DNA from 2 places in the Pantoea sp. E956-1 genome. Region 2 is predicted to be linked to the other one. Evidence: predicted binding sites of a transcription regulator. Region 2 holds the regulator's gene; the other holds the start of a gene.
What was found. The regulator ArgR, encoded in region 2, controls arginine synthesis, uptake and breakdown. The targets are predictions, from matches to a motif close to ANTGAATAAAAATACANT.

Region 1: the regulator ArgR is predicted to act here: its motif matches at 9,597-9,614, upstream of argF (ornithine carbamoyltransferase).

Annotation. Positions count from the first base shown of each region.
Region 1 covers NZ_CEUYZP010000005.1:137,767-152,379, forward strand. The annotation lists gene AC0T7J_RS14760 (multidrug efflux RND transporter permease subunit) at 1-1,498, shown strand, start outside; gene AC0T7J_RS14765 (efflux transporter outer membrane subunit) at 1,502-2,890, shown strand; gene aas (bifunctional acyl-ACP--phospholipid O-acyltransferase/long-chain-fatty-acid--ACP ligase) at 2,981-5,131, shown strand; gene lplT (lysophospholipid transporter LplT) at 5,128-6,318, shown strand; gene ridA (2-iminobutanoate/2-iminopropanoate deaminase) at 6,390-6,776, opposite strand; gene pyrI (aspartate carbamoyltransferase regulatory subunit) at 6,849-7,313, opposite strand; gene pyrB (aspartate carbamoyltransferase) at 7,326-8,261, opposite strand; gene argF (ornithine carbamoyltransferase) at 8,567-9,574, opposite strand; gene rraB (ribonuclease E inhibitor RraB) at 9,735-10,151, shown strand; gene miaE (tRNA isopentenyl-2-thiomethyl-A-37 hydroxylase MiaE) at 10,206-10,967, shown strand; gene AC0T7J_RS14810 (GNAT family N-acetyltransferase) at 11,002-11,511, opposite strand; gene AC0T7J_RS14815 (valine--tRNA ligase) at 11,591-14,446, opposite strand; gene AC0T7J_RS14820 (DNA polymerase III subunit chi) at 14,452-14,613, opposite strand, start outside.
Region 2 covers NZ_CEUYZP010000012.1:103,213-117,825, forward strand. The annotation lists gene mscM (miniconductance mechanosensitive channel MscM) at 1-2,736, shown strand, start outside; gene mdh (malate dehydrogenase) at 3,114-4,052, opposite strand; gene argR (transcriptional regulator ArgR) at 4,481-4,951, shown strand; gene yhcN (peroxide/acid stress response protein YhcN) at 5,426-5,689, shown strand; gene AC0T7J_RS21855 (YdgH/BhsA/McbA-like domain containing protein) at 5,778-6,044, shown strand; gene yhcN (peroxide/acid stress response protein YhcN) at 6,138-6,401, shown strand; gene AC0T7J_RS21865 (barstar family protein) at 6,467-6,736, opposite strand; gene AC0T7J_RS21870 (NAD-dependent succinate-semialdehyde dehydrogenase) at 6,797-8,242, opposite strand; gene aaeB (p-hydroxybenzoic acid efflux pump subunit AaeB) at 8,356-10,308, opposite strand; gene aaeA (p-hydroxybenzoic acid efflux pump subunit AaeA) at 10,318-11,250, opposite strand; gene aaeX (p-hydroxybenzoic acid efflux pump operon protein AaeX) at 11,258-11,461, opposite strand; gene aaeR (HTH-type transcriptional activator AaeR) at 11,692-12,609, shown strand; gene tldD (metalloprotease TldD) at 12,862-14,307, opposite strand; gene yhdP (AsmA2 domain-containing protein YhdP) at 14,372-14,613, opposite strand, start outside.

The sequences.
Region 1 (14,613 bases), on a different contig from region 2:
CCTGCTGCTGACCGTACTACTGAATGTTTTTCTCTTCGTCGTGGTGCAGAAGGGCTTCTTCCCCAATCAGGATACCGGGCTGCTGATGGGTGCGCTGCGCGCCGATCAGAACATCTCGTTCCAGGCGATGAAGCCGAAAATGCTGATGTTCACGCAGATCATTCAGGAAGACCCGGCGGTAGAGAGTGTGATGTCGTCGATGGGCAGCGGGATGTTTGGCTCCCGCAACAGCGCCAACTTCTTTGTGCGGCTTAAAGATTTTGATCAGCGCGATGCGACCGCCACCGAGGTGGCCAACCGGCTGACGCGCAAAACCAGTCACATCGCCGGGGCGCAGATGTTCCTGATGGCGGCACAGGATCTGCATATTGGCGGACGCAGCGCCAACGCCACGTATCAGTACAGCCTGCAGGCGGACGACCTCGATCTGCTGCGCACCTGGACGCCGAAAGTACAGGCGGCGCTGGCGGCGATCCCCGAGCTCAACAGCGTGGACTCCGATTCACAGACCGGCGGCCAGGAGGTGGAGCTGACCATCGATCGTGATCGCGCCACCCGGCTTGGGGTCAACGTAAACATGCTGGATACGCTGCTGAACAATGCGTTCAGCCAGCGGCAGATCGCCACGCTCTATCACACCCTGAATCAGTATCACGTAGTGATGTCACTGCAGGATAGCGACACCGCCAATCCTGAGACGCTGCAGCAGCTTTATGTGATTAACGACAGCGGTGACCGCGTGCCGCTCTCTGCCTTTGCCCGCTTCAGCGGCGGCAACGCGCCGCTGTCGGTGGCGCATCAGGGCCAGGCCGCGACCAGCACCCTGGCGTTTAATCTCAACGAGGGAGTGTCACTGGAACAGGCGCAGGAACTGATAAAACAGGCGATGGCTAAGCTGGGCCTGCCATCGACCCTTCATGCCGGTTTTGCCGGCACCGCCGCCGCCTTTTCTCAGCTGACCGCGACCATGCCATGGCTGATTCTGGCGGCGCTGGCGGCGGTCTATCTCGTGCTCGGCGTGCTCTATGAGAGCTACATCCATCCGCTGACCATTCTTTCGACCCTGCCGTCAGCGGGCGTCGGCGCGCTGCTACTGCTGCTGCTGACCGGCACGCAACTCACGGTGATCGCGCTGATTGGCATCATCCTGCTGATCGGCATCGTGAAAAAGAACGCCATCATGATGATCGATTTCGCCATTGACGCGGAGCGGCGGCAGGGCATGTCGCCACAGCAGGCGATCACCCAGGCGTGCCTGATGCGCTTCCGGCCCATCATGATGACCACGCTGGCCGCCTTTTTCGGCGCGTTGCCGCTGGCGCTGGGCAGCGGCGGTGATGCCGATCTGCGCAGCCCGCTGGGCATCGCTATCGCGGGCGGACTGGCGCTCAGCCAGCTGCTGACGCTGTTTACCACGCCGGTTGTTTATCTTTGGCTCGATCGTCTGGGCCGTGCCACTCAACGTCAATGGCGTCGTCTGCGCCCTACGGAATCCTGATCCATGAAACCGCTTATCCCCTTTGTTGTGATGTTGCTGCTGGGCGGCTGTAGCGTCGGTCCCGACTATCAGCGCCCCGCGATGGCGATGCCTGTCCACTATAAAGAGGCCAGAGGCTGGCAGCAGGCGACGCCACTTGATGCGCAAAGCAAAGGCGAATGGTGGGCGGTTTATCACGACGCCACCCTGAGCGGCTTGCTGAGCCAGGTGAGCATCTCGAACCAGAACGTGGCGAATTATGCCGCGCAGTACCGGCAGGCACAGGCGCTGGCGAGTGAGTCACGCGCGGCGCTGTTTCCCTCGCTGGGCTATGACGGCAGCGCGACGCGCAGCGGCAGCCACGCGACTGAAAGCAGCGTTCGCACTATCAGCAGCAGCCATCAGGCGGAGCTGAGCGCCAGCTGGGAGCTGGATCTGTGGGGCAAACTGCGACGCACGCTGGAGGAGAACCGCGCCAGCGCCTCGGCCAGCGCGGCGGAACTGGCCAATATCACCCTGAGCGCCCAGTCTGAGCTGGCGCAGGACTATTTCCAGCTGCGCATCATGGATCAGAAAATCGCGCTCTATCAGCAGAGCGTTGATGCTTATCAGCGCTACCTGAAAGTGATGACCAGCCAGTATCAGGCGGGCACCGCGTCGCGTGCGACCCTGGCTCAGGCACAACTGCAGCTGGAGAGCGCCAGCGCCTCGGCGCAGGATTATCAGTGGCAGCGCGCACAGATGGAGCACGCCATTGCGCTGCTGGTCGGCAAAGCACCCGCTGAATTCAGCCTGACCGCCGCGCCGCTGACGGCCACGCTGCCCGCGATTCCGGCAGCCCTGCCGGGCGAGTTGTTGCAGCGCCGTCCCGACATTGCTTACGCCGAACGTAATATGGCCGCGGCCAATGCCGCAGTGGGCGTGGCGGTGGCCGGTTACTATCCCGACCTGACCCTGAGCGCCAGCGGTGGCGTCAGTTCTTCCGTGCTGCATTCGCTCTTCTCGCTGCCGAACCGCGTCTGGTCGCTGGGGCCGGAGCTGAGCGGCACGCTGCTGGATTTTGGTGCGACTTCGGCGCAGGTCGATCAGGCACGAGCGGGCTGGGATGCCAGCGTTGCGACCTATCGTCAGACGGTGCTGACCGCAATGCAGGAGGTGGAAGATAAGCTGGTCGAGCTGAACACGCTGCAGGGCGAGATCGCCGCGCAGCAGCGCGCCACCGACGCGGCGCAGACCTCGGCGCGGGTGACGCGTTTGCAGTATGAGGCGGGCATGATTACGTATCTGGATGTGGCGACCACCGAAAACAGCCGCCTGAGTGCGCAGCAGAGTTTGCTGACGCTGCAGAGCACGCAGTGGGCCAGCAGTGTGGCGCTGATTGCGGCACTGGGCGGTGGCTGGCAGGCACCCTGAAGGCGGCGTCAGGTTACCGATAATTCTGTTGTCGAACCGCGTCAAATCCTGCATCGTGAGGGGCTATTTTCACGATGCTAAGGAGCCGGCATGGTTTTCACACTATTGCGCCTGATATTTCGCCTGTTATGGCGGGTCGAACTGCGTGGCGACGTCGCCGAACTGCATAAGCAGAAGGTATTGATCACGCCGAACCATATGTCGTTTCTCGACGGCATATTGCTGGCGCTATTTTTGCCGATTAAGCCGGTCTATGCGGTCTATTCGACCATCAGCGAAAGCTGGTTTATGCGGCTGGTTAAACCCTTTATCGACTATGTGCCGCTCGATCCCACCAAACCCATGGCGCTCAAACAGCTGGTCAGGCTGATCGACAGTGGCCGTCCGGTGGTGATCTTCCCGGAAGGACGCATTACCGTCACCGGATCGCTGATGAAGATCTACAGCGGGGCGGGTTTTGTCGCGGCGCGTTCGGGCGCGAATGTGGTGCCGATGCGCATCGAAGGCGCAGAGTACACGCCGTTTGGTCGTCTGGCGGGCGTGTTTAAACGTCGCCTGTTCCCGCGCATCACCCTGACGATTCTGCCCGCCACCCGCATTCCGATGCCGGAGGCGAAACGGGCGCGCGATCGGCGCGTGCTGGCCGGTGAGCATCTGCACCATGTGATGATGGAAGCGCGCATGGCGGTGCGTCCGCGTGAAACCCTGTTTGAGGCGTTTCTGGCGGCGCGTACGCGTTATGGCGCGTTTAAGCGCTGCATCGAAGATGTCAATTTCAAACCTGACAGCTACAACGGACTGCTGAAGAAGGCGCTGGGCGTGGGCCGTATTCTGGAGCGCTACAGCCAGCCGCGCGAAGTGGTAGGACTGCTGCTGCCCAATACCACCGTCACGGCGGCGGCGATTTTCGGGGCATCACTGCGCGGGCGTGTTCCGGCGATGCTCAACTATACGGCGGGCGTGAACGGCATGCGGGCGGCACTGACCGCCGCGCAGATCAAAACGGTCTTCACGTCGCGCCAGTTCCTGGACAAAGGCAACCTGTGGCATCTGCCGCAGGGGCTCGATGATGTACAGTGGATCTATCTGGAAGATCTGAAAGATACGGTGTCCAGTAAGGACAAACTGTGGATCGTCGCCCATCTGCTGATGCCGCATCGCGCACAGCTGCCCCAGCAGCCGGAAGACGCCGCGATGGTACTGTTTACCTCCGGCTCGGAAGGCCATCCCAAAGGCGTGGTGCATTCGCATAAAAGCCTGCTGGCGAACGTTGAACAGATCCGCACCATCGCCGACTTCACGCCGCGCGACCGCTTTATGTCGGCGCTGCCGCTGTTCCATGCGTTTGGTCTGACCGTCGGTCTGTTTACGCCGCTGATGACCGGCGCGCAGGTGTTCCTCTATCCCAGCCCGCTGCACTATCGCATCGTGCCGGAGTTGGTTTATGACCGCAACTGCACCGTGCTGTTTGGCACCTCGACCTTCCTGGGCAACTACGCGCGCTTTGCCGCACCCTATGATTTTGCCCGCCTGCGCTATGTGGTGGCGGGTGCAGAGAAGCTGCAGGAGAATACCCGTCAGCTCTACATGGAGAAGTATGGCATTCGCATTCTTGAAGGCTACGGCGTAACCGAATGCGCGCCAGTGGTCGCGATTAACGTGCCGATGGCGGCGAAGGCGCACACCGTCGGACGCATTCTGCCGGGCATGGATTCGCGACTGATGTCGGTGCCGGGCATTGAGCAGGGCGGACGGCTGCAGCTGCGTGGGCCGAACGTGATGAAAGGGTATCTGCGGGTTGAGAATCCAGGCGTGCTGGAAGTGCCGGTCGCCGACGATGGCGAAGGTAATCAGGAAGCGGGCTGGTATGACACGGGTGATATCGTCAGCTTTGATGACGGCGGTTTCTGCCAGATTCAGGGGCGTGCAAAACGCTTCGCGAAGATTGCCGGTGAGATGGTGTCGCTGGAGATCGTCGAGCAGATCGCCCTGAAAGCGTCGCCGGACAAACAACATGCCGCCTCGCTGCGCCCGGATGGTCAGCGTGGTGAGGCGCTGGTGCTGTTCACCACCGATGCTGAACTGGCGCGCGACAGCCTGCAGAAAGCGGCCCGCGAGCTGGGTGCGCCAGAACTGGCGCTGCCGCGTGATATCCGGGTAATGAAGCCGTTGCCGCAGCTGGGCAGCGGTAAACCCGATTACGTCACGCTGAAAAAAATGGCGGAAGAGGAGCAGGCATGAGCCTTGATCGTAATGCGCCGCTGATGTCACGCGGCATGATCGCCGTGATTATCGCCCAGTTCTTTTCGGCCTTCGGCGATAACGCGCTGCTGTTTGCCACGCTGGCCGTGCTGAAAAGCCAGTTCTATCCCGACTGGAGTCAGCCGGTGCTGCAGATGCTCTTTGTCGCAGCCTACATTCTGCTGGCACCGTTTGTCGGTCAGGTCGCGGACAGCATGGCAAAAGGGCGGGTGATGATGCTCGCCAACAGCCTGAAGCTGCTGGGCGCGCTGGTGATCTGTTTCGGCTTCAACCCCTTCCTCGGATATACCCTGGTGGGCGCGGGCGCAGCCGCTTATTCCCCGGCTAAATATGGCATTCTCGGTGAGATCACCCACGGCGAGAAGCTGGTGAAAGCCAACGGGCTGATGGAGGGATCGACCATCGCCGCCATTCTGCTCGGCTCAGTGGCGGGCGGGATGCTGGCGGACTGGCATCTGCTGGCGGCGCTGGGGATCTGTGCGCTGACCTACGGCATTGCCGTGGTAGCCAACCTGTTTATTCCGAAACTGCAGGCGGCGCGTCCCGGTCAGAGCTGGCAGTTGGGTATGATGGTCCGCAGTTTTTTCAGTGCCGCCGCGCTGCTATGGCGTGATGCGGAGACGCGCTTCTCGCTGCTCGGCACCAGCCTGTTCTGGGGCGCAGGCGTGACGCTGCGTTTTCTGCTGGTGCTGTGGGTGCCGGTGGCGCTGGGCATTAATGACAACACCACGCCAACGACCCTGAATGCCATGGTGGCGATCGGGATTGTGATTGGGGCGGCAGCGGCGGCGAAGCTGGTGACGCTTGAAACGGTGCGTCGCTGTATGCCAGCCGGTGTGCTGATTGGTGTGATGGTCGTCGTCTTCGCGCTGCAGCATTCTCTGCTGAATGCCTATCTGGTGCTGATGCTGATTGGTGCGCTGGGTGGTTTCTTTGTGGTGCCGCTGAATGCGCTGTTGCAGGCGCGGGGCAAAGAGAGCGTCGGTTCAGGTAATGCGATTGCGGTGCAGAATCTGGGTGAGAACAGCGCCATGCTGATCATGCTGGGGCTCTATACGCTGGCCATCAAGGCGGGTGCACCTGCGGTGGCGACGGGCGTCGGTTTTGGCGTGCTGTTTGCGCTGGCGATAGCGCTGCTGTGGCTGTGGCGACCAGCTAAACGTTAAGTGATTCACCGCCTCTCGCCGGGATAGCCGGAGAGAGGCGGGCGGCCTCGTTAACAATAGATGTTAAGAGATTAACGACGAATGGCAATCGCTTCGATTTCGATCTTCACATCTTTTGGCAGACGTGCCACTTCGACACAGGAACGCGCCGGGAAGTGAGCTTCATGCTCGGTGAAAAACGCCTCATAAGCCGCATTGACCGTGGCGAAGTCATTTAAATCCTTTACGAACACCGTGGTCTTCACGATGTCGCCGACCTTCAGACCTGCTGCTTCAACAATCGCCTTCACATTTTCCAGTGACTGACGCGCCTGTGCGGCAACGTCATCCGCCACCTGGCCGGTCGCCGGATCCACCGGGATCTGACCCGAGGTGATGATCATGCTGCCCAGATCGACACCCTGAACATAGGGGCCGATAGCGGCAGGGGCTTTTTCAGTACTGATTTCACGAGACATCATTGCTCCTTTAATTACGTCGTCAGGCGGCGATGCCGCCGGTGTTGCCCATTATAAGGTCGGGCAGGGCGATTACCAGTGACCCAGCACCACATGGCGGGCGAACTCTTTTTCGCAATATTTGCACTTCAGATGCACATCGTCGGCGCGCTGCTTCACGGCAAAGCTGGAGAAGACCGGCTCGCTGCGGCTGATGCAGTTGCTGTTGGGGCAGGTCAGCACCCGTTCAACGTGGTCCGGCAGCGTCGGGGCGATCTTCGCCACGACTTCATAGTCGTCGATGCGATTGACCGTGGCATGGGGCGCATAGACCGCCAGCTGATTCACCTGGTCGTCAGTGAGAAAAGTGTTCTCAATCTTGATCAGATCTTTGCGGCCCATCTCGCCCGAGGGCAGATTCAGGCCAATGGTAATGCGCTGATCGGTTTCGGTCAGCCGGAACAGGGAGAGCAATTTAAAGCCGATCTGCGCCGGAATATGGTCGATGACCGTGCCGCGTTTGATCGCTTCGACCTGCAGTTTGTTGTCCTGCGTCATGGGGGTATCTCCTTACAGGGCGAGTTCGCTGTTTAAAACCAGTGCCAGCAGAGCCTGGCGCGCATAGATGCCGTTACCCGCCTGCTGGAAATACCAGGCATACGGGGTTTTATCGACATCGGTGGTGATTTCGTCGATGCGCGGCAGCGGGTGCAGTACCTTCATATTGTCGCGCGCCGAAGCGAGATCGGCGGCACGCAGAATAAACTGCGCTTTGACGTTGGCATATTCTGACGGATCGAGCCGCTCTTTCTGCACCCGCGTCATGTAGAGGATATCGAGCTGCGGCATCACCTCTTCAAAGCTGTCGTGACGTGACCAGCGGATATTCTTCTCATCCAGCATGTCGGTGATATAGGCCGGCATCGCCAGCGCATCGGGCGCGATAAAGAAGAAGCGGTTGCCGTCAAACTTCGCCAGCGCCTGGGTCAGGGAGTGGACGGTTCGGCCATACTTCAGGTCGCCGACCATCGCCACATTCAGCTGATTAAGACGGCTCTGCGTCTCCTGAATGGTGAAGAGATCAAGCAGCGTCTGGGTCGGATGCTGGTTCGCGCCGTCACCGGCGTTGAGAATCGGGATGCCGCCGGAGAACTCGGTCGCCAGCCGCGCCGCACCTTCCTGCGGGTGACGCATCACGATCGCATCGACGTAGGTGCTGATCACTGAAATAGTGTCGGCCAGGGTTTCGCCTTTTTTGCCCAGCGACGTATTACTGCCGTCAGCAAAGCCCACCGCTGACGCGCCAAGGCGATGAATGGCGGTTTCAAACGACAGGCGGGTACGGGTCGACGCCTCAAAGAAGCAGCTGGCGATAACCTTGTGCTTGAGCAGTTCCGGCTGCGGATGGGCTTTAAGCTTTGCGGCGGTGTGCAACGCCAGTTCCAGCTCTTCACGACTGAGGTCGTTGATTGAAATAATGTGCTTGCGATATAGCGGGTTAGCCATAGCTGTCTCCTCTGCGCGGCCGGATTGCGGACAAAAAAAAGCCCCTGCTTAAGGGGCTTTTTTAAGATCGGGTCGATGACCGAAAGAAACAGTAGCACCGCCTGCGGTCAGGCGTGATTGAGCGTCAAATTGTCCGCTGTGCTGTAGCATATTTCCTCCGGCAAATTGGGCCGCATTATACCCGTTCGCGGTGGGGCAGCAAGAGGAAAACGTTTGCGGCTGCTTAGCCGATCAGAGACCTGGCCAGATCAGACGGTGAATCGCCCGCTATGAGCGGGCGCGACTCAGCGTCCTCAGCTGCGCGGTCAGCGCTGGCCCAGCGTGGCCACCATTACCGCTTTAATCGTGTGCATCCGGTTCTCGGCCTGGTCGAACACGATGCTGTGCGGCGACTCAAATACCTCGTTGCTCACTTCCATGCCGTTGGGCAGATCGTACTGTTCCGCCATCTGCTGGCCCAGCGTGGTCTGATCGTCGTGGAAGGCGGGCAGACAGTGCAGGAATTTAACCTGCGGGTTGCCGGTCAGATCGAGCATCGCCCGATTCACCTGATAGTCACGCAGCAGCGCGATACGCTCGGCCCACACCGCTTTGGCTTCGCCCATCGACACCCAGACATCGGTATAGATAAAGTCAGCGCCTTTCACGCCGTCGGCAATATGTTCGGTAAGGGTGATTTTCCCGCCGGTCTGCTGCGCGGCTTCACGGCACTGCGCCACCAGTTGCTCCTCTGGCCAGCAGCTCTTCGGTGCCACCAGACGCAGATCCAGCCCCACCTGTGCGGCGGCTTCCAGCATGGTGTTACCCATGTTGTTACGCGCATCACCTACATAAACCAGCGTCATCTCGCTGAGCTTTTTGCCCGGCAGATGCTCCTGCATGGTCAGCAGATCGGCCAGCAACTGGGTCGGATGAAACTCGGTGGTCAGGCCGTTCCACACCGGCACACCGGCATGTTCCGCCAGCGTCTCCACCAGTTCCTGACCGTAACCGCGATACTGAATGCCATCGTACATCCGGCCCAGTACCCGTGCGGTATCGCGCATCGACTCTTTATGGCCGATCTGGCTGCCACTCGGGCCAAGATAGGTGACGTTCGCACCCTGATCGTAAGCGGCAACTTCGAAAGAGCATCGGGTACGGGTCGAGTCTTTTTCGAAGATGAGCGCGATGTTTTTACCTTTCAGATGCTGCACTTCCTGGGCGCTTTTTTTCGCCTGTTTCAATTCAGCGGAAAGGGTAAGCAGGTGATCAATCTCGGCGGGCGTAAAATCCAGAAGCCTGAGGAAATGGCGCTGATACAGCTGACTCATACAACACTCCGGTAATCATTAAAGTGAATTAAAATTCAATCTAACCGTATGAATATGCATTTTCAAGTGCAGGGCGAATAAACTTTTCGTTTTGTGTAGTGGCGCGACGGGCAGTATGGGAAAATAATTGATTATTGCCGAACTCAGAGAGGATATCGTCATGGCATATGAAGCATTACTGGAAGAGCAGCAGGAAGAGACGCGGCAGATTATTGAAGAGCTGCTGGAGGATGGCAGCGATCCTGATGCGCTCTATACCATCGAGCACCATCTCTCATGCAATAATTTTGATTCGCTGGAAAAAGCGGCCGTTGATGCATTCAAGCTGGGTTATGAAGTAACCGAGCCGGAAGAGCTGGAGCTGGAAGATGGCACCACCGTCATGTGCGTCGACATCATCAGCGAATCCGCCCTGAAGCCGGAACTGATCGATGTACAGGTTGAGCAGCTGGTGAATCTGATTGGTAAGTACAACGTCGATTACGACGGCTGGGGCACCTATTTCGAAGATCCCGATGCCGAAGATGAAGATGACGACGCCATCGAAGATGAAGAAGATGATGGTATTCGCCACTAAGTAGCCGGGGCGGAGAGTTCTCCGCCTGTCACCTCTGCCACCTGTTTTAACATCATGAACTACGCACCCTTACTTGAACCGATCTATCAGTTTCTGCATTGCCGCACGCCGCAGGCCTGGATTGATGAGGCGCGCAAGCCGGAAAATCTGACCCTGCTGTTAACCGACCATCTGGTGTGCGAGCTCAAAGCTGCACAGACCGCGGTGTGGTTGATCCGCAAATATGTTGCCGACAAACCCAGCGGCGACGCTATTCTGGCATGGCTGAAACCCTATGAAGATTTTATCTTCCGCGAGGATGGCGACAGCGACTTTATCAACGCGCATAAGAACCTCACGAAACGTATCATCGTGCGCAATGCGCTGCCGTGGGCGGATGAGCTGGTGGAGAAGATGGTGCTGCTGATAAAAGAGGAGCTGCATCACTTCTATCAGGTGTGGGAAATTATGCAGTCGCGCGGACTGGTCTATCAGAAGATCACTTCCAGCCGCTATGCTAAATCCCTGCTGCGCGAAGTCACGACTCATGAGCCAGAAACGCTGGTGGATAAGCTGATATGCGGCGCTTACATCGAGGCACGCTCCTGCGAGCGTTTCGCCAGTCTGGCACCGTATCTTGATGACGAACTGGCGAAGTTCTATCTGTCGCTGCTGCGCTCAGAGGCGCGGCATTATCAGGACTATTTAACCCTGGCGGCGCAGATTGCCACCAGAGACATCACGCCTCGGGTGCAGGCGATTGGGGCAACAGAAGGGCGGTTAATCAGCGAACCCGACAACGAATTACGCTTTCACAGCGGCGTACCGGCGTTCTGATCCGGGCGCGTAACGGGGCTGTCATCTCCCTCTGTCACAATAACTTCAGCATCCGCACTTCGCAGTCGACATGCCCTGTGCAGCCCATCGCACTGTCGATATGCTCAAAGCCCAGTGATTCATAAAGTTTAATGGCCCGCGTCAGGCTGGCGGTGGTTTCCAGATAGCAGCGACGGAAGCCGTGGCTGCGTGCATGTTCTATCGCCCGCAGCGCCAGTTCGCGTGCCAGACCCTGACCGCGCACCTCTGGCAGAAAGTACATCTTTTGCAGTTCGCAGATATCAGGCGCGCTGCAGGCGAGCGGCGCAACACCGCCGCCGCCGACCACCTTGCCCTGATACTCAACAATCCAGTAGGCGCTCTGTTCGGAACTGTAGAGCTCAAACAGCTGGTCGAGCTGCGGATCGGAAACGGTGTAGCCCTTGTCAGCCGTCAGGCCGAACTCTGCGGAAACGTCGCGGATCACCTGGGCGATATGCGGATTATCGGCGGCAGTAATCGGCCGCACCTGGAGGTCAATAAGCGGGGTGGCGCTGGTCGTCATCATCTCTTCCGGATTTGTACGAGGTCAATAAAAAAGCCGGGCAAGCCCGGCTTTATGAATAAGCTGTCAGCTAAGACGCTTACAATGCCGCAATGACCGCCTGCTGTTCAATCAGTTTTGCTTTTGATTGTTGCAGGTCCGCTACGCGTTCGCGCTCTTTCGCCACCACCGCTTCCGGGGCACGCGAAACAAAGCCTTCGTTCGCCAGCTTGGTCTCGATCTTCTCGATTTCCACATCCAGCTTAACCAGCTCTTTCGCCAGACGCTCCAGCTCGGCGGTTTTATCCACCAGATCCGCCATCGGGATCAGCAGCTCTGCGCCTTCAACCAGTTTGGTCACCGACACCGGACCTTTCTCGCCCGCAGGCAGAATGGTCAGGCTTTCCAGACGCGCCAGGCGCGACAGGAAGTTGCGGTTGGCTTCAACGCGACGCAGCGCCGCAGGCGAGCAGTCACGCAGCAGCACATCCAGCGGCTTGCTCAGTGCGATGTTCATCTCGGCACGGATATTACGCACCGCCACGATCGCCTGTTTCATCCACTCGATGTCCGCTTTCGCTTCGGCATCTTCGTTCGCCGCATCGTACTGCGGGAAAGGCTGCAGCATGATGGTGTCGTCGCTGATATTTTTCAGCCCCTTCACGCGCTGCCAGATGGTTTCAGTGATAAACGGAATGATCGGATGCGCCAGACGCAGCAGCGCTTCCAGCACGTGAACCAGCGTATGACGGGTGCCACGCAGTTCAGATTCACTGCCGCTGTTCATGACCGGTTTGGTCAGCTCCAGATACCAGTCGCAGAACTGGTTCCAGGTGAAGTCATACAACAGGTTAGCCGCGATATCGAAACGGTAGCTATCCAGCGCTTCACGGTACGCTTTCACCGTGTTGTTGAACTCGGTCAGGATCCAGCGATCCGCCAGCGACAGCGTCATTTCGCCGCCATTCTGTCCGCAATCCTGCTCTTCGGTGTTCATCAGCACAAAGCGGCTGGCGTTCCACAGCTTGTTACAGAAGTTGCGATAGCCTTCCAGGCGCTTCATGTCCCAGTTGATGTCGCGACCGGTAGAGGCCAGCGCCGCCAGGGTGAAACGCAGCGCATCGGTGCCGGATGGCTCGATGCCGTCCGGGAACTGCTTCTCGGTACGTTTGCGGATTTTCTCCGCCAGCTGCGGCTGCATCATGTTGCCGGTGCGTTTTTCCAGCAGCGCGTCCAGCGAAATGCCGTCGACCATATCCAGCGGGTCAATCACGTTGCCCTTGGATTTCGACATCTTCTGACCTTCTTCATCACGGATCAGACCGGTCATGTAGACGGTTTTAAACGGTACCTGTGGTTTGCCGTTTTCATCTTTGATGAAGTGCATGGTCAGCATGATCATGCGGGCAATCCAGAAGAAGATGATGTCGAAGCCGCTGACCAGCACGCTGGTCGGATGGAAAGTACGCAGCGCTTCGGTGTTTTCCGGCCAGCCCAGGGTGGAGAAGGTCCACAGACCTGAGGAGAACCAGGTATCCAGCACGTCATCATCCTGACGCAGCGCGACGTCGGCGGCCAGGTTGTTCTCGGCGCGCACTTCGTCTTCGGTACGGCCGACGTAGACGTTACCGTTGTCGTCATACCACGCCGGGATGCGGTGACCCCACCAGAGCTGACGGGAGATACACCAGTCCTGAATATCGCGCATCCAGGAGAAGTACATGTTTTCGTACTGCTTCGGTACAAACTGGATGTCGCCGTTTTCAACGGCTTCAACCGCGACTTTCGCCAGCGGTGCGGTACGCACGTACCACTGGTCAGTCAGCATCGGCTCGATAACCACGCCGCCACGGTCGCCGTAAGGCACGGTCAGATCGTGAGGTTTGATTTCTTCAAGCAGGCCGAGTTCATCGACAGCGGCAACAATCGCTTTGCGCGCCGCGAAGCGTTCCATGTTCTGGAAAGCCGCCGGGATCTCATCGGAACAGGCATCGCTGGCTTCGCCATTGGTGTCATACACCTGAGCACGGTCGCGGATATCGCCGTCGAAGGTCAGGATGTTGATCATCGGCAGTTTGTGACGACGGCCGACTTCATAGTCGTTGAAGTCATGCGCCGGGGTGATCTTGACGCAGCCGGTGCCTTTTTCCATGTCGGCATGTTCGTCGCCAACGATAGGGATAAGACGGCCAACCAGCGGCAGCATCACAAATTTGCCGATCAGATCTTTGTAACGTGGATCTTCCGGGTTAACGGCGACGCCGGTATCACCCAGCAGGGTTTCCGGACGCGTGGTGGCGACCACCAGATAATCTTTACCGTCGGCGGTTTTTGCGCCGTCAGCCAGCGGATAGCGGATATGCCACATCGAGCCTTTGCTCTCGCGGTTTTCCACTTCCAGATCGGAGATTGCGGTTCGCAGTTTTGGATCCCAGTTCACCAGGCGTTTGCCACGGTAGATCAGGTTCTCTTTATAGAGGCGAACAAACACCTCTTTCACGGCGTTGGAAAGGCCATCGTCCATGGTGAAGCGCTCGCGCTCCCAGTCGACGGAGTTGCCCAGACGGCGCATCTGGCGGGTAATGGTGCCGCCGGATTCTGCTTTCCACTGCCAGATTTTGTCGATGAATGCATCGCGGCCATAGTCCTGGCGCGTCTTGCCCTCTTCAGCCGCAATTTTGCGCTCAACCACCATCTGCGTGGCGATGCCCGCGTGGTCAGTACCCGCCTGCCACAGGGTATTTTTCCCCTGCATGCGCTGGTAACGGATCATGGTGTCCATGATGGTTTGCTGGAAGGCGTGACCCATGTGCAAGCTACCGGTGACGTTCGGCGGCGGGATCATGATGCAAAAGCTTTCCTGGCTGGTATCGCCATTCGGTTTGAAGTAGCCCTGCTTTTCCCAATGCTCGTAAAGCGGCTGCTCGATATCTTGCGGGTTATATGTCTTTTCCATTTCTGCTATGTCGTTTGCGGCTGTGGTGGCGCTGCCGTATTCAATTGGAATCCAACGCTGCGATACGCTTTATAGCGGTCGCGCGCCAGTTGTTTGAGCGTGTCGTCGTAAGGAACGAAGTCTATCACTTCATGGAAAGCAGTAGCAAAATCTGCGAAGTGGGGCAG
Region 2 (14,613 bases):
GCCAACAACCGTCAGGAACTGGCGCGGATGCGGGCTGAAGCCCACCAGCGTAAAGCGACTCAGCTCGATAATTACCTGCAGGCGCTGCGCAACCAGCTCAACGATCAGCGACAACGTGAAGCGGAAGTCGCACTGGCTCGCACCGAGCAGCTGGCGGAAAACAGTGGCGATCTGCCGCCAGAGATCAGCGATCAGTTTCGGGTTAACCGCGAACTCTCGGTTGCCCTGAATCAGCAGGCGCAGCGCATGGATCTGGTCGCGTCGCAGCAGCGGCTGGCCACCAACCAGATTATTCAGGTCCGTCAGGCGCTTTCTACCCTGCGTGAACAGTCGCAGTGGCTGGGTGCCTCTAATCTGCTGGGCGAAGCGCTACGGGCGCAGGTCGCGCGTCTGCCGGAGATGCCCAAGTCGCAGCAGATTGATAATGAGATGGCACAGCTTCGCGTGCAGCGGCTCAATTATGAAGATCTGCTGGAGCGCCAGGAGGCGCTGCGTAAGGGACGGCAGGCCGATGGTCAGCCCTTCACCGCAGACCAGAAGCGTATTCTTGATGCGCAGCTACGCACACAGCGGGAACTGCTCAATTCGCTGATCTCCGGCTGTGACACGCTGATTCTGGAGATCACCAAGCTCAAGGTTGGCAATACGCAGTTGCAGGATGCGCTGACGGAAGTCAAAGAGGCGACGCACCGCTATCTGTTCTGGACCGCCGACGTTAACCCGATTGGTTTGAGTTATCCGCTGGATCTGGCCAAAGATCTTTCCCGTCTGCTGTCGCTGGATACGCTGGGTCAGCTCGGCAAAGCGATGGCAATGATGTTTACCAGCCGCAACTCGGTGCTGCCGATTATTGGTGCGTTGCTGCTGGTCGGCTTCAGCATCAGTTCGCGCCGCCATTTCAATGCCTTCCTTGACCGTTCTGCCAGCAAAGTCGGCAAGGTCACTCAGGATCGTTTCCGCCTGACTATCCGTACCCTGTTCTGGTCTATCCTGGTGGCGCTGCCGCTGCCGGTATTATGGGGGGCGTTGGGTTATGGCCTGCAGAACGCCTGGCCCTACCCTATCGCCGTAGCGATTGGTGATGGCATTACCGCCACGCTGCCACTGCTGTGGGCGTTTATGATCAGCGCTGCCTTTGCCCGTCCTAACGGCCTGTTCATTGTGCATTTTCGCTGGCCGCAAAACCGGGTGGCGCGCGCCATGCGCTACTACTCGCTGAGCATCGGATTGATTGTGCCGCTGATTATGTTGCTGATCGCCTTTGGTAATCTGGAAGATCGGCAGTTCTCCTCGTCGCTGGGCCGTCTCTGTTTCATCCTGATCTGCGGGGCAATCAGCATTGTCACCGTGAGCCTGAAGCGTTCCGGGATTCCGCTCTATCTCGATAAAGAGGGAAATGGCGAGAACATGGTGAACCGGATGCTGTGGAACCTGATGATCGCCATGCCACTGATGGCGGCTCTCGCTTCCGCCGTGGGTTATCTGGCTACCGCGCAGGCGCTGCTGGCGCGACTGGAGACCTCTGTCGCCATCTGGTTCCTGCTGCTGGTTATCTATCACATTATCCGGCGCTGGATGCTGATTCAGCGTCGCCGGCTTGGCTTTGATCGCGCCCGTCAGCGCCGTGCCGATATGCTGGCTAACCGTGCGCGCAGTGAAGAAGAGAAGGAGCAAGGCTCTCTGAACACTGATGCGATTGAAATTGAAGAGCCGGTAATTGATCTGGATGCGATCAGTGCGCAGTCGCTGCGGCTGGTACGCTCTATCCTGATGCTTATCGCCCTGGTCTCCGTTATTGTGCTGTGGTCAGAAATCCATTCGGCTTTTGGCTTCCTGGAGAATATTCAGCTGTGGGACGTCAGCACTTCCGTGCAGGGCGTAGAGTCGATTCAGCCCATTACCCTGGGATCGGTGCTGATCGCTATCCTGGTATTTATCATCACCACCCAGCTGGTGCGCAATATGCCTGCGCTGCTTGAGCTGGCGCTGTTACAGCATCTTAATCTGACGCCAGGCACGGGTTACGCCATCACCACACTGACCAAATATCTGCTGCTGTTGATTGGCGGACTGATTGGTTTCTCAATGATTGGTATTGAGTGGTCGAAGCTGCAGTGGCTGGTTGCCGCGCTGGGTGTGGGACTGGGGTTTGGTTTGCAGGAGATTTTTGCCAACTTTATTTCAGGTCTGATTATCCTGTTCGAAAAGCCGATTCGTATTGGCGATACCGTGACGATTCGCGACCTGACCGGCAGTATCACGCGGATTAATACCCGCGCGACCACCATTACCGACTGGGACCGCAAAGAGATCATCGTGCCGAACAAAGCCTTTATCACCGAGCAGTTTATTAACTGGTCGCTGTCCGATTCCGTAACACGCGTGGTGCTCACCATTCCGGCTCCGGCGAAAGTCAGCAGTGAACAGGTGACCACCATTCTTATCCAGGCGGCTGAACGCTGCAGCTATGTCCTGGACACGCCGCAACCGGAAGCCTTCCTGGTCGATCTGCAACAAGGGATTCAGTTATTTGAACTTCGTGTCCATGCCGCTGAGATGGGACACCGTATGCCGCTGCGTCACGAACTGCATCAGTTGATTCTGAGCGGATTCGATCAGCACGGTATTGAGATGCCGTTCCCGCCGTTCCAGATGCGTATGGAAACCCTGGGCAAGAAACTGCCTGCCAGCAACGGCACACCCGCGGCCCGCGCCTATAAGTCCGGCGGACTGTAATGCAAAACGCCCGGCTAAGCCGGTGCTGGTCAGTTAAGCGACAGGTGATAACGCAGTCTGGTGCGTGCTGTTAAAAAGGGCACGAGAGTGGAGGCCTGAGCGCCTCTGCTGCTGCAAGGGCTATCCGCAGCGCGGAGGCGCGACGGTGGGCCAGGGAGGGCCGATCCCCGAACGGTTCGTCGGCACGACGTCAAAGCCGAAGGTACCGCGTGAGCGGCGCAAGGACGGCCCGGCAGCAGCAGAGCTGCGCTGGCCCGCACTGCAGCTCGCTCGCCCAGAAAAAAAGCTGCCACGTTTGACCGTGACAGCCTTTACCAATCTAATCTTTACTAATCAGCATTACGGCCAGGCCTGGTTTTTTCAGTCTGAGCCGTCAGTTACTGCTTAACGAACTCTTCGCCCTGGGCGATATCTTTCTTCAGCGTATCCAGCATGCCTGACAGCGCCTGCTGTTCGTAAGCGCTGAGGGTACCAATTGGCCTGCGTTCAGCAATACCGTTTTTACCCAGCAGCAGCGGTTGTGAGAAGAAGCGCGCATGTTCACCCTCGCCTTCTACGTAAGCACACTCCACCACATTAGCCTCACCATTAAGCGCGCGTACCAGTGACAAACCGAAACGTGCGGCTGCCTGGCCCATCGACAGCGTGGCCGATCCGCCACCCGCTTTGGCTTCCACCACTTCAGTGCCGGCATTCTGGATGCGTTTGGTCAGATCGGCCACTTCCTGATCGCTGAAACTGACGCCTTTGACCTGCGACAGCAACGGCAGAATGGTTACGCCGGAGTGGCCACCAATGACCGGGACTTCCACCTGGTCAGGCTGCTTGCCTTTCAATGCAGCCACAAAAGTATTGGCGCGAATGATATCCAGCGTGGTCACGCCGAACAGACGATTCTTGTCGTACACACCGTGCTTTTTCAGCACTTCTGCCGCAATGGCCACGGTGGTATTGACCGGATTGGTGATAACACCAATCAACGCTTTAGGTGCCGTAGTGGCAACCTGTTCGATCAGGTTACGAACGATGCCTGCGTTAACATTAAACAGGTCCGCGCGATCCATACCGGGCTTACGTGCGACACCAGCGGAAATCAGTACCACATCAGCACCCTGTAAGGCGGGTGTGGCGTCTTCTCCACTGAATCCCTGAATAGTCACTGCAGTAGGAATATGGCTGAGATCAACGGCAACACCGGGCGTAACCGGCGCGATGTCATAAAGTGAGAGTTCTGAACCTGCGGGAAGCTGGGTTTTGAGCAGAAGTGCGAGCGCCTGGCCTATGCCGCCAGCGGCACCGAGAACGGCAACTTTCATTCTTAACTCCTTATTAAGGTGGGGCAGAGATGGGCCGAAATTCTATCTGTGTCAGACCTTAATCAACTGCTCAGGCGAAGATAAATATCCGCTGTTAATTCTACGTGTTTTCACACTTAATCTCCGGATTCAAAAGTTACTTATCATTGCGCCTGAATGACCGACAACTATGCCGTCGTCAGACAGAGAACGGCTACGTGCGTTTTCTGTTACTACACCACCAATAATATAACAACTTTGCAACCTTCGCTTTCCGGAGCTGTGACGCGTGTTTTGGTCTGAGCGGATTTATTTGCTATTATCGCCGCCCGCTAGCCGCCCGAACGCTGCTCATCAATCGAACGATTGCATAAAAATGCATTTAAATGCATAATCACCACTCTGCCGCGGGCGGATGCGCGGTTATTCTCATTTTTTATTGGTAACCTATGCGAAACCCATCAAAACAAGACGATCTGGTTAAGGCTTTCAAAGCCTTATTAAAAGAAGAAAAATTCAGTTCCCAGGGCGAAATTGTTCAGGCGCTTCAGGATGAGGGCTTTGAAAATATCAATCAGTCCAAAGTCTCGCGGATGCTGACCAAATTTGGCGCAGTGCGCACCCGGAATGCCAGGATGGAGATGGTCTATTGCCTGCCCGCTGAACTGGGTGTGCCGACCACTACCAGTCCGTTAAAAAACCTGGTACTGGATATCGACTACAACGATGCACTGGTGGTGATTCATACCAGTCCGGGCGCAGCACAGCTGATTGCACGTATGCTGGATTCACTGGGTAAGTCGCACGGGATTCTTGGCACCATTGCCGGCGATGACACGATCTTTATTACCCGTGCGCGCGATTTCACCGTTAAGCAGTTGCACGGCGCAATCCTTACCCTGTTTGAACAGGAACTCTGATCGCGGACTGACGACCGGCCATCATGCGCCAGATCGTCAGTTCATCTCTCTGCTTACACCGTTCCACAACCCTCAACCGCTATCAAAGGTGTAATAAGCCTGGTTTAGCGCCCCTCGCTATTGGTCAGATCTATTACTCTGCTTCACGTTTTGCGCTATTTTACGCTGCTTTACATCACTGAATAGGCACCATTACCCGGATCCAGATCAAACTCCAGTCCGATACACCCCCGTCTTTCGCACTAATCGTTAAAGTGATCTATCTCACTGTTTTTGTAACTAAAAGCAGCGAAAAGGCTATTTTTTACCCTGTTTTTATAACGATAGGTTATTAAAAGTAGCCATAAGGATAAAGAATCACAAAAAAACATTATTAGCGGGGTATTAATTCCTTCCGTTATTAGTTCTATACTTCTTTTCGTGATGCAAATCACACTAAATAAAAAGATAAAAATAGACGACGAGGAAAAATCCATGAACGTAAAAACTACTATTGCTACCCTGAGCATTCTTTCAGCCCTCTCATTTGGTGCTGTGGCAGCAGAATCTATTGATGCGTCACAGGCACAGAATCTGCAGGCTGTCGGCACCATCAGTGTCAGCGGCGTGGCGGGTTCACCGATGGATATCAAACAGAAACTCAGCGACAAAGCCGATCAGCAGGGCGCAAAAGCCTATCGCGTGATTGAGGCATACAACAACGGCAACTATCACGCTACCGCCGCACTGTATAACTAAGGCGTAACCGATAATGCCATCAGCTCTCTGTCTGACGCGCCCTTTTGCGCTCCGGAGAGCTGAAGCAGAAATTTCAGGAGAGTTGACCATGAAAATGAAATTAGCTATCGCTGCACTGAGTCTGGCATCCCTGTTCTCCGTGGGTGCTAACGCCGCCAGCCTGGTGTCCAGCGAACAGGCACAGGGTCTGCAGCCAATGAATCAGACCATCAGCATTGGTGGACGAAATGGCGACCAGACGCATATCCGTCAGGTGCTGTCAGAGAAAGCGGATGCCCAGGGCGCGAGCCACTATCGCATCATCGAAAACAACCAGGATAACACCTGGCACGTTACCGCTGAGCTTTATAAATAATTAACCGTGATGATGCCTGAATGGCGTCAGAAGATATCGACGACCCGCCTTTACGAGTAACCGCAGGTTGTTGAATGTATTGAGGAGACGAACATGAATATCAAAACAACCATCGCTACAGTCAGCTTGCTTTCCGTCATCGCGTTCGGCGCATCAGCCGCACAGCTGGTCACCGGAGCGCAGACGCAGAACCTGCAGCCTGCGGGCACCGTGACCATCAGTGGAACCGCGGGATCGCCAATGGATTACCGCGCTGAGCTTTCTCAGAAAGCGGATGAACAGGGTGCCAGCGCCTATAAAGTTATTGAGGCGCGCACCGGTGATAACTATCACATCACTGCACAGCTTTATAAGTAATTCCTCGTCAGATTTATGACGAACCCTTTGGCCCCGCTCGCCGGGGCCTTTTTTCATCTGACGTTTTATCTGACGTTAAAGTGAAGCTGGCCTTCCAGCTCTTCTTCCGCTTCATCAAATAACAGTATCAGCGCGCCATAACGCCGTCGCTGTCCCCTGCCCAGATTAACAAATTCAATCTCCAGCGGCAGCGGTAACCGATCGCCCGTCACCACATCCCATAATCCATCCAGATCGCAGATGCGGCGCTCTTCCAGCGCAAATCGCTCGCTGAACTGGCGGAAGAAATGGGCCTGATCGACAATTTCATTAAAATCAAAACGCTCGATTTTCATGCTGACGGCTCCCATGCTCCGTCTGCGGGCGACCTTTGCCGCCCGTTACTGTCCGCTAGCTCAAACCGCCAGGTGCAGCGCTTTGACCTCCAGGTACTCTTCCATGCCCAGTACCGAACCTTCGCGGCCCAGCCCCGACTCTTTTACACCACCAAACGGCGCCAGCTCGGTTGATACGGCACATTCATTGATGCCGATCATGCCGCTTTCCAGCGCGGCTGAAACACGGAACACCCGCTGCAGATTCTGGGTGTAAAAGTAAGCGGCAAGGCCGAACGGCGTATCGTTAGCGCGGCGGATGACGTCATCTTCATCATCAAAGCGGAAGCAGGCAGCCACCGGACCAAAAGTCTCCTCCTGCGCCAGCTGCATCCCTTCGTGCGCCTCAGTAATCACAGTAGGCTGCCAGAAGTTGCCACCCAGCGCATGTCGCTCGCCACCCGCCAGTAATTTGCCGCCTTTTGCTACCGCATCATTGACGTGCTGTTCAACCTTTTCCACTGCCGATGCCTCAATCAATGGCCCGACAATGACGCCCTCTTCCATGCCGTTGCCCACCTTCAGCTTGTTCACTTCGGCAGCCAGCTGCTGAGTAAAACGATCATAAATAGCATTGTGAATGTAGAAGCGGTTTACGCTGACGCACACCTGGCCCGCATTACGGAATTTATTGGCAATGGCGCCCTGTACGGCGGCATCAATGTCGGCATCGTCAAACACGATATAGGGGGCATTACCACCGAGCTCCATCGACACTTTTTTCATGGTTTCGGCAGCATTGCGCATCAATAGCTTGCCCACCTGGGTGGAGCCGGTAAATGAGATTTTACGCACCACTTTGCTGGCCATGATCGCATCGCTGATGGCATGGGTATCACCGGCTACCGCATTCAGTACGCCATCAGGCACGCCGGCCTCCTTCGCCAGCGCCAGCAGGGCAAAGGCGGAAAGTGGCGTGTTATTGGCAGGTTTGATAATACCGGTGCAGCCTGCAGCAAGGGCTGGCCCCAGTTTGCGGGTGAGCATCGCCATCGGGAAATTCCACGGCGTAATGGCAGCCACAACGCCAATCGGTTCGCGAGTTGCCAGAATACGGGAGCCGGGTTTAGCTGGCGGGATGATCTCACCATTGGTCCGTTTCGCCTGCTCGGCGAACCACTGAATAAAACTGGCGGCGTACTCAACTTCCCCTTCCGCCTCTTTCAGGGGCTTGCCCTGTTCGGTCGTCATCAGCTGTCCCAGCCAGCGCTTGTTCTCAATGATCAGCTGATACCAGCGAGTGAGAATTTCAGCGCGTGCTTTTGCAGTCTGCGCCCGCCAGACGGGAAATGCGCGCTCCGCTGCGGCGATAGCCTGTTCCGTTTCCGCTTTACCCGCTTTTGCCACCTGAGCAATCACCTCACCGGTCGCCGGATTGGTCACGTCAAAGGTGGAGGCAGCGTGATGCCACTGACCGTCCGCTAAATAGCCGGTCCGGAACAGTTCGCTCTCTTGCAGTGATTTCATTGATTCGCTCCTGTCAGTTTTGCTCTTCCGTCTGGAGAGTATAGTTGGCAAAAGCGACAGATTTTGTGATGGGCGGGGATTGCGCAGGCCGCTGCAGGTCACAGCGGCCAGATTCAGATTTGGATGAGCGTGTTCTGGTACTTATCCAGCATCATAGCCAGTCGTTTTACCGGTTCCGTTACGCTGGCGGGTGCCTCGTAATGGGCCAGTTTTTCCTGATAGACATCCAGCTCTTTCAGCAGACGTTCAAAATAGTAACGCCGCTTGTCATCGCTGCTGGCGGAGATCACCCGATCAGCGGTGTAACGCAACTGCCGGTGAAAAGCAGAGAGATCGGCATTCACCGGCACTTCTGCGTCGCGTAACCGCTGATGACCGATGATCAGTGTCAGGGCGATGCGATATTTGTTGATATCGCCCGGAAACAGGTTGAGCAGCAGAAACAGTTGCTGATAAAGGGCTGGCAGATGGTTTTCACGCCGGCGCGCCTGATTGGTCGTCATGGCTGAGACGGCCGCATACATAAAGCGGTTGAGCAGTTTGCGGCCGGTGCGCGCTTTTGATTTATCACGAATCAGCAGGATCACCATCATCGCCACAAAGCAGCCGATGACCTGGCCCAGAACGTTATCGAGAAAGACGTTAATGTGGAATTCCATCGGATTATCCAGCACCAGCACGTTGAGGGTGCCAATCAATGCCCCCAGCGTGCCGAGCTGACGCCGCTGAATGAAGATGCCACCGATAAAACCCAGCACGCCGATTGCGATGCAAAGCAACAGTGCGCTCTGCTGCGTAGCGGGGAGAACATACATAAAGCAGAGTGCGCCCAACGGAACTGCGACGGTCATGCCGTAGAGAAAGTCCTTTGCCATCATCAGCGGGTTGGGCATACGCATTGCCAGCGCCGTGATAACGGCCAGCATCACCATACAGCCACTGCCAGAGGTCCAGCCGGTATAGAGCCAGAACAGCGAACCCAGCGCGGTCGCCACAAAGGTACGGATACCGTTGATCATCGCATGATGCGTTTCAGCGGAACGCGCCTGAATAACCACTTCGCGCTGCAGAATCTCCTCTTCCACCGAGGTAATCCTGCTGTTGCTTTTGATTCCTTTCAGCAGCAGCAGATATTCGGTGGCGGTGCCCACCCAGCTGGCCAGCGTGACCGGCGTTGTTTTGCCACTGGCACGCATCACCCGCCGCATCACTTTCATCCGCTTATGCACCTCTTCAACGGTCGAGGCTGGTTTTTCAACCATCAGACGATATTGTGGCGGAATGTAATCAGGACGGGAATTCTGGATCAGAAAGGTTTCGGCTGCCTGCGTAATCAGCGTCAGCGACAGAGTATTAAGCATCTGCAAACGGCGGTTGCTGTTCTTCCAGCGTGAGGATTCCATCATCAGCTGGCTGCGCATACTGTTTAGTGCCGTGGTACGCCGTACCAGCGCGCTCCAGGCTTTGTCGACCTCTTCTTTATCACCGTGTGCGACGCAGAGTTGTAGTAGCTGATAGTGTGCCACCAGCAGCGAATCGACCTCAGCGTCGATCACCTTTTTAATCGAACGGGGTGAGAAAATCATATCAGCCAGAATGGCGCACAGAATGCCGAGTACGATTTCACTGCAGCGCTCTACCGCATATTGTGGCACCAGTGTCAGACCGCCGCTGGCGTTAGCCGTCACCACAATAATCAGCGCGGTGTAGCCCGCCAGTCCGAGCGCGTAAGAGTTTTCTACCTTGATCAGCGAAGAAAGCCAGACGCAGAGTCCTGCCCAGATGCAGCACAGCAGCAACATCACGACCGGGGCACGCACGGTGGCGATCATGATGGTCAGCGCGGCGATACAGCCAATAAATGTCCCGATAATACGCAAAACGCCGCGATAGCGTAGCGCCCCTGAATAGGGATCACCCCCGGCCGCAAACGCGGTACCGCCCGCCACGATACCGGCAGTCATCACCGCCCAGCGCGGCGTTTCAAGGTTAAAGTGAAAACCCACCATCAGCGCTAACACCAGCGCAAAGGTGAGCTTTACCGGGAACCGCAGGAACTCGATCATATCGCCCTCTTAACCAAACTCACGCAGGCGATTAAACAGTCTTATCATCGGTGAAACCTGTTCAGGCTGGCGATCGGCCTGGCCGGTGATCACCACTGTCGCTGTCGTTCCCGCCGGGAAGCGATTGCCGGGCTGCTGATCAAGCCGGATACGCACCGGCACACGCTGCGCCAGACGGACCCACTCCAGATTGGAATCTACCGTGGCCATGCCTTTGCTGTCGACCGAGCTGCTGCTGTTGGTGACGCCAGCCGCCACACTGTCGACGGTGCCACGCAATACGATGTTACTGCCAAGCGGGGTGACTTCCGCGCGAAAGCCCTTCTCTACGCCGTGCAGTTTGGTCTCTTCGAGGTAAGCCAGCACATAGAAGGAGTGCTGCTGCACCAATGCCACCGCCACAGAACCGCGGGTAATAAACTCACCCTGGTAGACATTGAGGTTAGTGACCCAGCCATCGGATGGCGCTTTCACGGTGGTGCGCTCAAGGTCAATTTTCGCCAGATCGCGGGTCGCCACCGATTTCGCCAGCTGATGTTCGCTGGTTTGCAGGTCGTTGTTGGATTGCTCGATAGCCTCGCGCGACATTGCGGAAGTACCCAGCTGGTTGCGACGCCCGGCTTCGCGACGTTTCTCACTCACCAGTGCCTGGTAATATTCAACATCGGCCTGTGCCTGATCGAGCGCTTTTTGATAGCGCGGCCGGTCAACCACAAACAGCGTATCACCCTTCTTCACCAGCTGGTTATCGTGTACCGGAACCTCGGTAATCAGGCCGGTGACGTCAGGAGAAATCGCCACCACGTCAGCGGCGAAACGCGCATCACGGGTCCAGGGCGATTCGGTATAGAACACCCAGGCGCGGAAAATAATGACCACTGCGATGATGACCAGCAGGATAGTAATCGCGTAGCGCGCGATTTTTCTTATGAGTGCTTTCACTTAAACCTCAGACTAATAAACGGGAGACAAGGTAAAACACACAGCAATAAAGCGCTGTATTAAAAAGTGCCGGATGCCAGACAAGATCGTAGATACCGCTCGGCGTAAGCACGCGTTTCACTAACCAGAACAGCATCAGTGAAATAATAAGTTCAATGAAAACGGGCGGAAAAGAGAGCCCAAACATGACAAATACCGGAAGCACACTCATCACAAATCCTTAGTTCGACCTTGCCGGGATACTCATGCCTCTTCAGATGTCGCGGGAAAAGCCTCTGGGAGCGTGATCCTAACCGCAGCTGGCTTAATAATAGCGTATCATCGAAGGGTAACAGGCAATGAAGAATCACCGGGAAATACCCCGGCGCGCTTATAATAACGCGCCTGACTATAAGTTTTCTACAGAATGTGATCTAAATCACTTTTAAGCCAGAGTAAACAATGGAACGACTGAAAGGCATGTCTGTCTTCGCCAAAGTGGTCGAACTGGGTTCGTTTACCGCTGCGGCGCGTCAGCTTCATCTGAGCGTCTCATCAATCAGCCAGATCGTCGCGAAACTGGAAGATGCATTACAGGTTAAGCTGCTGAATCGCAGTACCCGCAGTATCGGGCTGACCGAAGCGGGCAAAATCTATTATCAGGGCTGCCGCCGTATGCTGGCCGAAGCGACGCAGGTGCATGAGCAGCTTTACGCTTTTAACAATACGCCGATTGGCGTATTGAGAATTGGCAGCTCCTCGACCATGGCGCAGAACGTGTTAGCCGGCATGACCAGCGATATGCTGCGGGAATATCCAGGACTGAGTGTGAATCTGGTCACCGGCGTTCCGGCCCCGGATCTGATCGCGGATGGCCTGGATCTGGTCATTCGGGTGGGGGCATTAAAAGATTCCAGCTTGTTTTCACGTCGCCTTGGCGCGATGCCGATGGTGGTGTGCGCCGCAAAAAGCTATCTGGCCCAGCACGGCACGCCAGAGAAGCCGGGTGACATTGATAATTTTTCCTGGCTGGAATATAGCGTTCGGCCCGACAATAATTTCGAGCTGATTGCGCCGGAAGGTCTGGTGACCCGCCTGGCGCCGCAGGGACGTTTCGTGACCAATGATTCGCTGACGCTGATCCGCTGGCTGAAGTCGGGCAATGGCATCGCCTATGTGCCGATGATGTGGGTGATTGATGAGATCACCGCAGGCGAAATCGATATTCTGTTTCCGCAGTATCAGTCCGATCCGCGCCCGGTCTACGCGCTCTATACCGAGAAGGATAAGTTACCGCTCAAGGTGCAGGTCTGTATCGATTATCTGACCGGCTATTTTGAACAGGTGGCTGAACAGTATCAGCAGCACCGTAAAAGCTAACAATAGATTGTTGACAACATCTGTCCCGACCAGCTGTAAGACCCAGCCAGCGAAGGAAACACGGTCAGATCGGAAAGACGCAAAATCCGTCATCCCTGACACGCTCGTCCCGCGCCATCCGTGGCGCGGGACGCTTTCCTCCTCTGCCCGTGTTCCCTGCGCTTTCAGCTATTGCATTGCTGCCAGGTTCATCCGGCTATGGATTTGTCAGCATTCTGACAACCCGCCAGGCGGCGGGTTGTTGGGGTCACATCAGGCGGTGCCGCCGATGGTCAGTTTATCCAGCTTCAGGGTCGGCTGACCGACACCGACCGGCAGGCTTTGTCCCTCTTTGCCACAGACGCCGACGCCTTTATCCAGCGCCAGGTCATTACCCACCATCGAGATCTGCTGCATCGCTTCAATGCCGGAGCCAATCAGCGTGGCGCCTTTGACCGGTTTGGTAATTTTGCCGTTCTCAATCAGATAAGCTTCTGAAGTTGAGAAGACAAATTTGCCGGAGGTGATATCCACCTGACCGCCACCAAAGTTCGGCGCATAGAGGCCATATTCAACGCTTTCAATAATATCCTGTGGCGATGACTTGCCTGCCAGCATATAGGTGTTAGTCATGCGCGGCATCGGCAAATGCGCGTAGGATTCACGACGTCCGTTACCGGTTGGACTGACACCCATCAATCGCGCATTCAGCTTGTCCTGCATGTAGCCTTTCAGCACACCATTCTCAATCAGCATGTTGTACTGACCGGGTACGCCTTCATCATCTACCGCCAGTGAACCGCGCAGTCCTTCAAGGGTGCCGTCATCCACCACGGTACAGAGTTCAGACGCGACCTGCTGACCGATTTTACCGCTGAACACCGAGGTGCCACGGCGATTGAAGTCGCCTTCCAGACCGTGACCGACCGCTTCATGCAGCAGTACGCCAGGCCAGCCCGCGCCCAGTACCACCGGCAACGCACCAGCAGGTGCGGCTACGGCGGAGAGATTGACCAGCGCCATGCGCACCGCTTCACGCGCCCAGGCATCAGCGCGGACTTCGCCATCTTCATCCGCCAGGAAAAATGCATAGCCGGTACGCGCACCGCCGCCGCTTGCGCCGCGTTCACGTTTACCCTGATCTTCAACCTGGACGCTGATCGAGAGACGAACCAGCGGACGAACATCTGCCGCCAGCGTGCCGTCAGTTGCGGCCACCAGCACCTGCTCGTAAACGCCCGTCAGGCTGGCATTGACTTCCTGAACGCGCGGATCAGCTGCACGAGCCACTTTATCAACGCGATGCAGCAGGGCAATTTTGTCTTCACGCGTCAGGCTGCTCAGCGGATCGACTGCCGAATAGAGCGAACGGTTCATCACGGCAGACAGGGTGTGTGCCTTGCCATTTCCCTGTTCGCGCACGATGCTGCGTGCCGCTTCAGAGGAGAGACGCAGCGCATTGAGCGTAATCTGGTCTGCATAGGCGAAGCCGGTTTTCTCCCCGCTGACCGCACGCACGCCCACACCCTGATCGATATGGTAGGAGCCATCTTTAATGATTTTGTCTTCCAGCACCCAGGATTCGTGAAAACTGGACTGAAAATAGAGATCGGCATAATCCAGACGACGTTCTGAAAGCTGCCCTAACAGGGAAAATAGGTCCTGCTGATTAATGCCGTTAGCAGTCAGTAACTGCTCACTTACCAGGTTCAGAGTCATCGTTTCTCACTCATTATGTGCTCAGATAATCATAGCCTGCGGTAATTCCGGTACGGCGTCAAATTCACTTGTTGTCAGTTTCACGCGGTTTACGCAGCACTTCATTGATTTCCGGTTTATCCAGCGGGCCACTGATGTGATAACGCAGCAGCGATATCCTGTTCCACAACGGCGCCAGAACTTTACTGGCGGCAAACACCGCCGCGCCAATTACCGGATTGATGGCAAACGCTGTCGCCACACCAACCGAGGCGGATATTTCCGGCGCAACCACCGCTTCCATATCGATCTGACGCTTCACCAGGT